Regions from separate parts of the Pseudovibrio sp. WM33 genome, predicted to be linked through region 2. Evidence: riboswitches for the same ligand, from Rfam matches in the RefSeq annotation. Region 2 holds a riboswitch; each other region holds the start of a gene.

Region 1 (3,954 bases), on a different contig from region 2:
CGGGAACCCATTGCTTACGCCGCCAAGACCAGTGGTAACGGAGCGCAGTGAACGGTCATTGATGTCAACAACCCGGCGCCAGACAACGCGGCGTTGATCAATACTCTCCGCATTGCCCCAATAAATGTGGTTATCAATCATAGCAGACAGCAAGTTATGTGCGGTAGTGATTGCATGTAGATCACCTGTGAAATGGAGATTGATATCCTCCATGGGCACCACCTGCGCGTAACCGCCACCTGCTGCTCCACCCTTCATGCCAAAACACGGGCCTAACGAGGGTTCACGCAAGCAGATGGTTGTTTTTAGCCCGATGCGATTGAGCGCATCACCAAGGCCCACAGTTGTTGTGGTCTTACCTTCTCCCGCTGGGGTTGGGGAGACAGCTGTCACAAGTATGAGTTTGCCATATGGATTACTGCTCAGCTCAGGCATCTCATCCAGATTAGCCTTGGCTTTAAATCGGCCATAAGGTTCAAGAGCGTCCTCCGGGATCTTCAGATTTTGAGCGATGCGCGCAATGGGTTTCATGTCTGCTGCGCGGGCAATTTCAATATCTTTCATGGAAAATCTCCAGATTAGAACGTGTAATCAAATGAGCCGGAGAGAGCGTCAAAAACGCAAATCAGGCAGGAACAGCAATGTAATCTCTACGTAGAATCTCTACCGAATGCACCTGCAAAGTTCAAGATTGAGGTAGGGCACTTGAAACTAACTTAGTTAACGGTGCTCATCTGTGTTTTGCTGAGATGTGAAATATTATTGCCTGAATAGCTGTTGGTCTGTTCTAAAAATCACCAGACTGCGCTTGCGCGGCAAATCCAAGAGCAGTAGAGCTGGTTGGCTTTTATAAACAAACTGCGCCGTGCCGTAGTTTCGTCGGTTAGGTCACCCCATGTTTTTATTTGAAGTTGCCGCGCTAGGTGCCGCTGCCACCTGGGCTATTGGTGGTCTCATTTCAGCAAAACCTGCAGCACACCTTGGAGCCATTGGCTTCAACTGTGTGCGTATGTGGTTTGTTGTGGTGTTTCTGGGTATCTATGTCATTGCAACAGGCACATGGAATACGGTTGATTCAAGCCACGCCTCTCTTATCTTTCTCTCTGGCTTTGTCGGCATCTTCATGGGGGACACTTTGTTGTTCCTCACGCTAAACCGTATGGGGCCTCGCCGCACAGCCATCCTGTTTTCCATGAACGCACCCATATCAGCGCTTCTCGGTTGGTTGTTTCTGTCAGAGGAACTGTCATTTCAGGCGCTTGTTGGTATCTTATTCGTTTTAGTGGGCGTTATTCTCTCCATTGCGTTTGGAAAGCGCAAAGACCAGCTCCATAAATGGGAGGCGATTAGAGGTCCTGTTGCCATTGGTATCCTCTTTGGCACGTTGGCCGCACTTTCCCAATCAGTAGGGTCAATCATCATTCGCCCCGTTATGGAAAGTGGAGCAGATCCTGTTGCGATTTCTCTTATGCGCTGCACCATTGCAGCCTTTGGTTTGCTGGTGTTGTTTTACCTGCCGGGCCGTCCATTCAGATTGGCGAACCCAATCAACAAAGAGATCGTCGCACTGGCCTCCTTGTCCGGCATGCTGGGCATGGGGATCGGTATGACGCTGATCCTCTATGCGCTGAGCGGCGGAGAGGTTGGTATCGTGTCTACCCTGTCAGCAACCACTCCAGCGATGATGCTGCCTGTTCTGTGGTGGCAAACCAAAGAGTTTCCTGCCATTGGGGCATGGATTGGCGCACTCCTCGTCATTCTTGGCTGTGCTTTGATTTTCATGAGTTAAACAAATGAGATGGCAACGATGCTGCCTAAGCACCACAAGCAGGTGCGACCTAAAGTGGCCGCACCGCAAGATCTGGTAGCGTGGCCGCATCAGCAATTTCTGTGAGTTTAGCTGGCAATTGGTCGAATTTTATCAAGTTCCTCGCTCAGCTAGTTGACGGAAGCCCCTGAAATCTGATCAATAGCCGGGCATTTGGTATTTTTGTCGATTAGATAAAAATGAAAAGGGAACACGGTTCATTTGGAAAAGCCGTGGCTGCCCCCGCAACTGTAAGCGTAGAGTTGTTGCTCACACATGCCACTGACGCAGCTGTTTAAAGCAGTGTTGGGAAGGCGGAGCAACAGTAAGGACGCGCAAGCCAGGAGACCTGCCAGATGCAGTCACTCACCCACGGTACGGGGCGTGCTAAGGGGCGGTATTCCGTTCAGGTGACATTCACAGTGCGTCTGAGTGGTGATGAATCTGACTTTGTTTCAACGGGTTAGAACCAATTTTCTTCAAAGGCGCACAATGCAATCAACAGCATGGCATCCGACATGGATGCTGTGAATGATGGACCAAACTCGTGCGTAACACATCTTGGATCGCAGCTACCCTCAAATCCGGCGTAGCTCTCTCAGCTCTCCTCAGCTCAACTCTAATCTCCTCCGCAAACGAGACCGAGCTCGACGAAATCATCGTCATCGCCAACAGAACGGAAACCGAAGCCGGCAAAGTCGGCTCCACTACCCACGTTGTCACCGAAGAAGACCTAAAGAACGACGGCGCTACGTTTGTCTCCGAATACTTGACAAAATTGCCGGGTATCTCTTTTTCGCAAAACGGCGGAGCGGGTAAAACAAGTGCTCTGCGCATTCGTGGAATGAGTGGTTATTACACGAAGATTTTGCTGGATGGTGTCGATATTGCTGACCCGTCTGGTACGCAAGTTGAAGCTCGCCTTGAGCATGTCCTACTTAATGATGTTGAGCGTATTGAAATCTTAAAAGGCTCGCACAGTGCATTATATGGTGGCCAAGCGGTGGGGGGTGTTATCAATATCATCACCAAACGCGCTGCGCCGGGCACCGTGAAGCATAATGCGGCCATCGAGGGCGGCAGCTACGGAACCGTCAATGCTGCCTATGGATTTCAGGCGGCGACTGAAACAGCAGATATCGCAGTAAATGTGCAGCGCTACCATACTGATGGGTTTAGTGCGCAAACCCCAAAAAGTGACACAGCAGATGAAGATGGTTATGAGAACCTGACCTTTTCTGCAAAAGGTTCAGTCGATGTCACAGAGGCTCTGAACCTATATTTTGTTGCACGCGGTACGGATGGTCACAGCGAGTTTGACGGATATAATAACCCTGATGCACGTAATGAACAGGACTACCATCAGTATATGGGTAAGTTAGGTGCTAATTTTGCGTGGTTAGATGATAGGATGACAACTGACGCCTCATTCCAGATAGTCGATACAACGCGCAAGTATTACGGTGACAATCCAGGGACTTACAAAGGCGATCGCTACAAGTTTGATGTCCTCAATACCTTCGATGTAACAGACGAAATCACGCTGAACTTTGGTGGTGATTGGATGCATGAGGACTATGCAGAATACGGAAGTAGCCGGATCTTTGGGGGTTTTGTTGAAGCTATGGTCGACCCATCAGATGAGCTAAGCCTTTCTCTTTCATCACGTCTGGATCATCATTCTCGTTTCGGAACATACTGGTCTGGTCGCGCTACAACGTCCTACCGAATTATTGAGGGGACACGTTTTCGCTCAAGCATTGGCAATGGCTTCCGCGCGCCAGCTCTGAATGAGCTTTTTGGCAAATGGGGGCCCAATCCAAATCTGAAGCCGGAGACGAGCTTGAGCTTTGATGCTGGAATCGACCAGGAGTTCTTCGACGGTAAACTACGGTTTGGCGCAACCTATTTCCATATTATGACTGAAGACCTTATCGACTATGTGGGTGGTAAGTACGTACAGATCAACGGCATGTCCCGCAGCCAAGGTGCGGAGCTTTCTGCTAACTGGGATGTTCTCGATAATCTGAGCTTCAATGCTGCCTACACTTACACATGGGCTGTTGGACCAGACAAAAAACGCTTGGTGCATGTCCCTCTGCATGACGTGAATGTAGGGGCGACTTACAAGCCCGTTGATGTGCTGA
Region 2 (3,954 bases):
TTCGCCACCCCAATCACCAGCAGTGTTGCGCCAAGAGCGCCCAGAAACGCCAGTAAAGGCACGGTGAGCATCCCCAAAAATAGCCCCGTATGCAGCAGAGCCAACACCGCTCCAAACGCACCACCAGCTGAAATGCCGATTAGGTGCGGGTCCGCCAGCGGGTTTCGGGTGACGGATTGAAGGCAAGCTCCCACGATGGAAAGCCCGGCCCCCACCATGATCGCCAGCAGTGCACGGGGCAGGCGGATCTCCCAGAGAATGCTCTCCCGCCCCAGCGACCAGCTCGGCTCAACCGTGCCCGGCACCAGTTTGTTGGCAAGAACACCCCATACAGTCTCCATGGAAATGGAAACCGCCCCAACGGAGACCGCAAGGCAGACAGAAAGAACCAGCGCAGCCAATCCCACGCAGCCAATCTGCAGCAAATGATGAGAAGAGCCCTCTTTGGAGGCTACAACAACGCCGGTTCCTTCGCTCATTGTTAGTTACCCCAGAATGCGGTTGCGAGTTTCTTGATCGCCTTGATGTTCCGTGGGCCCGGAGTTGCTTCAGCATATTCCAGCGTCACGAACCGGTCATTCTTCACCGCATCCATATCCGCAAAGGCGGGGTTGTTGAGCATGAACTCACGCTTCTGTGCAGCAGTCACTTCGCCGTAGTTGATAATCACGATCACTTCCGGGTTGGTCTCAACCACAGCCTCCCAGTTCACACGCACCCAGCTCTTATCCAGGGTATCCGTCACGTTGGTGCCGCCAGCAGCCTCAATCAGCGCGGTTGGCATCCCATAACGACCAGCAGTGAACGGAGAATCTTCACCTCCGTCATAAACAAACACACGCAGAGGCGTGTCGCCAGCGCTCAGGCCAGCCTTGAACTGCGCAAGGTCTTCACGATAAGCCTGCACCAACGCTTCCGCCCGCTCTTCAACGTCAAAGATGCGGCCAAGGTTCAAAAGGTCATTGTACATGTCATCCATGGAAACCTTTGGCTTCTCGCCAATATGGATGCAGCTCTCGGTCAGCTCATAAACCTTGATCCCAAACGGTGCCAGAGTTTCCGGCGTAACCGGGCCGCCAACCTTCATGCCGTAATTCCATCCGGCAAAAAAGAAGTCTGCATCAGCCCCAATCAACACTTCTTTGCTTGGGTATTTGGGAGCAAGCTCCGGCAATACAGCCACCTGATCAGTCAATTCAGCATCCAGCGTTTTCCAGCCAGAAATGCCAGTGTAACCTGCCATGTTGTCCTGCAATTCCAACGCCAGCATCATCTCGGTGAGATTGGAATCGTTGGAAATCGCCCGCTGTGGCACACCATCAAATGTGACGGTGCGGTTACAGCTCTTGACGGAAACCTCTGCCAGCGCAGCAGAAGAGGAAAGCAGCGCCACAGCCAGCGCCAAACCAAGTTTTTTCATGAAAAGTACCCTTAAGAATGCAGGTCGAATGTCAGAAGAGAGTGTTGTCGGTCCACCAGCTGATCGCGCGTTGTACGCACCTGAAAAGCCTTGGAAACCAAAGCGGGGGAGAGGATCTGCTCCGGCGCCCCAAAGCCAAGCATCTGCCCGTGGTCCAGCAACAGGATCTGGTCACACACCTCAGCCGCCATGTTCAGGTCATGCAAACTGGTGATGATCGTCAGATCCAGCTCTTCAATGAGCTTCAGAATCTCCAGCTGATGGCGAATGTCGAGATGGTTGGTCGGCTCATCCAGAATGAGCAGCTCTGGCTCTTGCGCCAGTGCCCGCGCCACCATCACCCGCTGCCGCTCCCCGCCAGAAAGCGTGCCAAACAACCGTCCGGCCAGCCCATCCAGCTGCAAAGCGCGGATAGCATGGTCCACCACCTGCCGGTCGCGTTCGCCAGATGCCGCCAGACCGCTGCGATAAGGCGTGCGCCCCAGCTCCACGATCTCACGCACCTTCAGCGCAAAGTCCGTCGGCTGCTCTTGCAACACCGCCGCCACCCGCTGCGCCGTCACTTTGGCGGAGAGGGACCAGATGTCATCACCACCAACGCAAATCTGCCCGCTCTTCGGCTTGTTGAACCGATAGAGCAGCCGCAACAGCGTAGACTTGCCAGCTCCGTTCGCGCCAACCACGCCAAGCACTTGGCCCGCAGCCAGCTCAAAACTCAATGGCTGCAAAACCAACGAACTCTTACGATCAGGTGCCCACGAAACATCGCGAACAGAAACAAAAGCCGCGCTCATGCCAAAGCACCCTTGCGCAGCTCAGCCCCAATCAACCAGCCGAAGGTGCCCAATTGATGAGAAACAGGATCAAGCATCGTACCAACCCACCTGAGTGAAACGCTACACATCATCAATGTAACGTTATAACGTTACATTGATTGTCGAATCCTGAAGCAAAAGTCAAGCGCACACGCGCGTCGACCATCAGCGGTTCGCAAAACGATCCGGGATAAAGTTTAAGTCTTGAGGAAACAGGTAACATAACGCCCTCCGCGCAAAGGCAGGGGCAAACAGAAACCGGATATGTGACAGGCTTTCGCCAATTCAACCATTATGGCCTCCTTCCGGGACGCCCCGCCCGGGTTGAAGTGAAACATAATGGCAGGTCTCCTGACTCGCGGGTCTGTGCTCAGCCAGCCTTCCCGGATCTCTCCAGTGGCATGCTTGGCCTCGCTCTCCGCTTACAGTTGCGGGGGCAGTCACGGAATTAGCGCCTGTTGGCTACACTTCACCGTGTTCCCTTTTAATCCCGAGGCCTTTCGCACCTCAGAAACCATAGGTGCGCATACTGAGTATTGAGCCCCCCAATTGCAAGAGGTTTCGCAAACGAACCTGAAACGCTGTTGATAGCAGCCTTACCCACCCACCGTCATCCCGCACTCGATGCGGGATCCAGATCGGCGGGCGTCGGAACCACTAGCCCTTCACTAGCCTGTTCTTGATGACTTCACCGTGCATCCAATGTGTGTCGCTCTGAACGTGATCAGCTCGCACATATTTGGCCATATGTGTTGCCATATCAGTCTCTTGGAAACTCACAGTGGTTCTGACGACAAAGCCTTCCTGCTTGTTCAGATCCAACTTATTCAACACAGCTTCGACGCTGGTTGGAGTAAACAAACCCCTGTGCAGCACCGGAACAGGGGTAATGCCAAGCTCTGCAAAACGGCCCAATGTCGCATCCCAGCTTTGTGTGACGCCATCAACGATCCAGGCAAAACCCAGAAAGTAGGAGGGTAAACTGTCATAGGAGACTGAATGCTGTGCGAAGAGATATTCACCAACAATCCGCTCATCCTCAGCAAGACACGGCGAAACACCTGCCGCAAAAGCTTTCATCCAATCACGGGATGGATGATACCCACTGTCAGGACTACGCGCATGGCATCCATTCTGCAGAATAGTCGTGTTCTCACCGTCCATCTTCTCGGTAAAGACAACTTCTGCGGCGCTTGCCAGAGCCGCCGAATCCTTCAGGATCTTGTCATCGCTCATAACACCGGGAGAGCTGGGCAAGTGATAGGTGCGGCCATACTTTTTCATCGATCCCGCAGCTCCTTATCTTCAAAGCTAATAAGGGAACTCTGATTGTAATTCCTATGCTCATTGAGCCAGGACATCGCCCCTCCTTTTTATCGGGAGGTGATTACAAGCTTTAACGAACAACCACAACCACCCACCGTCTTCCCGGACAAGCGCGACTAACTGCATCCCTGTCAAAACTACCAGTTTGACAGAGTAATTGCCTCATCCCATCCTCATGCATGAAGCGCACAAGCCCTTTGTTATGGGCGGGAGGGTGGTGAATAAAATACCCTTTCGAGGGGAATAAACCCGCTTGACTGTCTGCAGGTTTCGAACGTCCCGCCCGCCAAAGGGCTCTCACTTCGCCCCTCGTCTTCCCGGACAAGCGCAGCGCAGATCCGGGATACAGAGCGACACGCTCAGGCATAAGCCACGACACAAACACCTCGCAAA
Region 3 (3,954 bases), on a different contig from region 2:
GGCAGATAAGCCACGACTGCGATCATCGCCGCCATCGCCGCCATCGCTGCGTGGATTGCTGCGGCGTGGATGTCTCCCTGTGGTCTAAACTCCACTTCAGACTGCCAGAGGATCAATTGTGCAGTTACATCAGGCAAGTTCAGCGTTGTGTCGATGAGCAGGCATGCTGCCGAACTGATGGCGATAAGGAGAAAGGCCCGATTGAACAAGCGGGTGGCCCGCATGCGCTCCTGAATAAACAGGCTGGAATAGACAATCAGTATTCCAAGAACACCAAGCGCGAACAATCCAACAGACAATATGGTCCATAGGTTCTGCTGTTGAGTGAGCAGTTCAGCTTGATTGAGCTGAATGTGCAGGCCACCTGTCGCAGGATCGAAAATCGATGCATACGATGACGCTGACATGAAGTGTATCGATAAACCAATTAAAACGAAAAGGAGCAATACAGGAAGTAAGAGGGCTCGAAAATGCATTTGGGTACCCCAGGAAATTCCTCGGCATAATTGTTTGAAATTATTGCGCATCTATTAAGAATTCTAGGGATGAACCGAGTTCCATTCTAAAAAGCATCGAAAAGAGGGGCGTATATGACGTTTATCTGATGCATTCAAAGTAAAATCATGAAAATTGTAAGTAAATGTTTCGTTGAGTGAAATTTCTATATACGTGAATACTCGTATTTATCTTCAATTTGAGAGAGAAGAGGGGCTGGCTGTCAATTATGATTCTCTTCTCTTTTCACAACAGTATTTAGTTCATTTTTTATGGGCAATTGATGTGCATTGTATTTCACCATCTTACTGAAACAACTTTCAGGTGGTCTTGAGCGATGCAGTGGTCCAGCTTGTTCTTATACTCAGCGGTTTCGGTCTTGCAGCCAACTGGCGGTGAGCGGGATAATATCTTGCCGAGTTGGAGCTCAACCACAACGCGCCATGGTATCGTGGAAAGCATAGAGCGTATGGCTCGGGCCGGGAGCCCTGAATATGTGAAACTCGATGACCGTGTTGCTGTATTGGTTGGCGATGGGGCTTTATGGAGTGAGGCACTTGCTGGTGCGGACAATAAAGTGATGCCGCCCGAAGCTAGCGGTAGTTTTGGAAGCTTCGTTGTTTATTCTGAAAGCGTACGCGCTCATCTGTCATTACACGGGCCGAAGGCTGTTGGCGCGACGTATAGAGAGTTCGCTTTTCAGCCCCTGAAAGAGCTGGTGGGATTTTTGAAAGAACATCACTTCCAGATCTGGGTTTTAAGCTTTGGAGACCATGAAGTAGATCGCACTATGGCGGAGTTGAACTACGGGCTTCCAAGATTTCGGGTTATCGAGGTTACTCCCCACGCAGCAGCGGTGTCCTCAACAGATCTTGCTCGAACGATTTGGGAGAGAATAGGAACAGCACCTCAGATTTTTCTTGGACGATCTCACAGTGATCTTGGCTTACTGAAGCTTGCTGGCAAAGGTGAGGGGGTGCTCAAAATACAGATTTCTGCCAGTCAGGATGCTTCCATTCGCCCAGCAGATTCAACTCCTGATGAATCTGGAGAGCAGCAAAACTCATGGAGCTTTGTGATTTCTCCTAAGGAGCATTGGCTAAGGAAATATTCGTGGCAGGCACCTTCGGAGAGAACTTATAGTAAGAACTAATAGAAAATACTAAGACTTTCGTTGCAACCCACGTGAGATATATTTGATCTATTCTAGTTTTAATCGATTGAAAATCAGAGCGCTTTTGTAATGTTGAATAATATACGATGTTTTTGAGGTAATTTTATTTATTTTGATGAAGATCAATGAAGAGGTGGGGCACTCTGATATTTCTAACTACAGCTTCGGCTGGCACTCGGATGGGGGAGTGTCAACTTTCTTAAAGGCGTGTACCAACGGGTACACGCCTCTTTTTTTGCCTGCAGCTCTGGCGGGTTAAAAGGGCCATTGCATCCCTCTGATTGTTGCTTATCCCAATTGCCTCTTATTTTTAGTTGTGTCTTCTCCTGTAATTTAGGATATTCCCGCTGTTGGGTTCTGTAGAAGCCAAGCTTCTTGGATGAAAAGGGAATGCGGTAGGGATGACCAAAGATGGGCCCGAACCGCAGCTGCCCCCGCAACTGTTACGTGGTGCGTTCTTCTTAAAAGCCACTGGAGATGATCTCTGGGAAGGCGGAGGACGCAAAAGCCATAAGCCAGGAAACCTGCCCGACACGACATAAACTCATGACCGCACGGAGGGTGCGAAGAGGAGCATATTATATGCATATTGAACCGGGTTACGTTTCCGCCGCCAAGGTTATTGCTGCCAATGCAGGTGCAGTCGGTGTTTTTGTGTGGGGCTGCAAAGAGCAGGCCTCAGAATTTATGAAAGATCCGCTGATTCCTGTAAAGACACTGTTGGCTGCGGTTTTCTTTTCTATTTTCATGCAGAGCTTCCATATGTCCGTTGGAGCATCCGAACTCCATTTTATCGGTGCTATGGCCATGTATCTGACGCTGGGATTTACACCTGTTCTTCTTGGGTTTGCGCTCGGCTTGCTGTTGCAAGCGTTCGCGTTTGATCCGCAGGACATGTACCATTTGGGGGTCAACAGCCTATCTTTGATGCTGCCGCTTATCTCTGTACATTATTTGAGTGGCCGTCAGTTGTTCGCTAAGGATCTGACCAAACGTTTGACTTTTGCGCAGATCCTGAAGTTGGATGCGATGTATTATGCTGGTGTGACTGGCATGGTTGGCTTCTGGTTGATGATTGGTGAAGTTGCTACGCCGTTTACGGCATGGGCGCAGTTTGCTCTGTCTTATCTGGTAATTGTTGCGTGTGAACCATTAGTCACCTTCATTGCTGTGAAGGGGCTCAAGGCGGTTGAAGACAATGCGATTGTTCGGAACCTGACAGTAGTTCCGCAGCTGAAGCTGGCATAAGTTTTTACGAGTTTGATTGTTATTGGGGCGGCAGCGGAAACCTGCTGCCCTTTTTCTTGCGTGGAAGTGACCAGGTGTTGTCGTGAAATTCCTCGTTTGAGGAGAAAAAGCGACGGATTTGATCATCGCTGAAGTGTTATGGATTGCCCCTTGGCGCTGCTTCCACTATGAGTGCTCTCCAGAGATTTCATTGTTTACACAGATCAGGAGATGCAGGCAGTCCATGGCGCGCCAGTTCATCTATCACATGCACGGGGTCTCCAAGGCCTACGGTGCAAAAAAAGTACTCGACAATATTCACCTGTCTTTCTACCCGGATGCGAAAATCGGTATCCTTGGTCCAAACGGTGCAGGTAAGTCTACTCTTTTGAAGATCATGGCTGGTCTTGATAAAGAGTACACCGGTGAAGCATGGGCTGCAGAAGGTGCCAAAGTTGGCTATCTGCCGCAGGAACCAAAGCTGAACGAGGACAAGACCGTCCTTGAAAACGTGATGGAAGGCGTTGCGCACAAGCAGGCTCTTCTGGATCGTTATAACGAACTGATGATGAATTACTCAGATGAGACAGCCGATGAAGGTGCTCAGCTGCAGGACATCATTGATGCGCAGGATCTGTGGAATCTGGAAAGCCAGGTTGAGATGGCAATGGAAGCGCTTCGCTGCCCTCCATCCGACTCGCCTGTAAATAACCTTTCTGGTGGTGAGCGTCGCCGTATCGCGTTGTGTCAGCTGCTCTTGTCCGAGCCTGACCTGATGCTGCTTGACGAACCAACCAACCACCTTGACGCTGAGACCGTGCACTGGCTGGAACGCCATCTGCGTGAGTTTAAGGGTTCAGTGCTGATCATTACCCACGATCGCTACTTCCTTGACAACGTGACTGGCTGGATTCTGGAGCTCGACCGCGGTCAGGGCATTCCTTATGAAGGCAACTACTCCACTTACCTTGGTCAGAAAACCAAGCGTATGGAGCAGGAAGGCCGTGAAAACATGGCTCGCTCCCGTGCGATCAAGCGTGAGCAGGAATGGATGGGCA

The links. Region 2 has a riboswitch for cobalamin ahead of PsWM33_RS22275 (ABC transporter ATP-binding protein). Riboswitches for the same ligand answer to the same signal wherever they lie in the genome.
Region 1: linked by a shared signal. The riboswitch ahead of PsWM33_RS06155 (TonB-dependent receptor plug domain-containing protein) and the one ahead of PsWM33_RS22275 (ABC transporter ATP-binding protein) in region 2 are both predicted to bind cobalamin.
Region 3: linked by a shared signal. The riboswitch ahead of PsWM33_RS25500 (energy-coupling factor ABC transporter permease) and the one ahead of PsWM33_RS22275 (ABC transporter ATP-binding protein) in region 2 are both predicted to bind cobalamin.

What each region holds. Positions count from the first base shown of each region.
Region 1 is NZ_LMCK01000023.1:38,920-42,873, forward strand. Features, by position in the region: gene PsWM33_RS06145 (formate--tetrahydrofolate ligase) at 1-564, opposite strand, end outside; gene PsWM33_RS06150 (DMT family transporter) at 896-1,789, shown strand; cobalamin riboswitch at 1,966-2,178, shown strand; gene PsWM33_RS06155 (TonB-dependent receptor plug domain-containing protein) at 2,355-3,954, shown strand, end outside.
Region 2 is NZ_LMCK01000126.1:62,369-66,322, reverse strand. Features, by position in the region: gene PsWM33_RS22285 (FecCD family ABC transporter permease) at 1-479, opposite strand, end outside; gene PsWM33_RS22280 (ABC transporter substrate-binding protein) at 482-1,420, opposite strand; gene PsWM33_RS22275 (ABC transporter ATP-binding protein) at 1,432-2,214, opposite strand; cobalamin riboswitch at 2,560-2,769, opposite strand; gene PsWM33_RS22270 (RNA ligase family protein) at 2,893-3,519, opposite strand.
Region 3 is NZ_LMCK01000152.1:26,175-30,128, reverse strand. Features, by position in the region: gene PsWM33_RS28230 (ammonium transporter) at 1-407, opposite strand, end outside; gene PsWM33_RS25505 (hypothetical protein) at 833-1,648, shown strand; cobalamin riboswitch at 2,005-2,215, shown strand; gene PsWM33_RS25500 (energy-coupling factor ABC transporter permease) at 2,252-2,917, shown strand; gene ettA (energy-dependent translational throttle protein EttA) at 3,141-3,954, shown strand, end outside.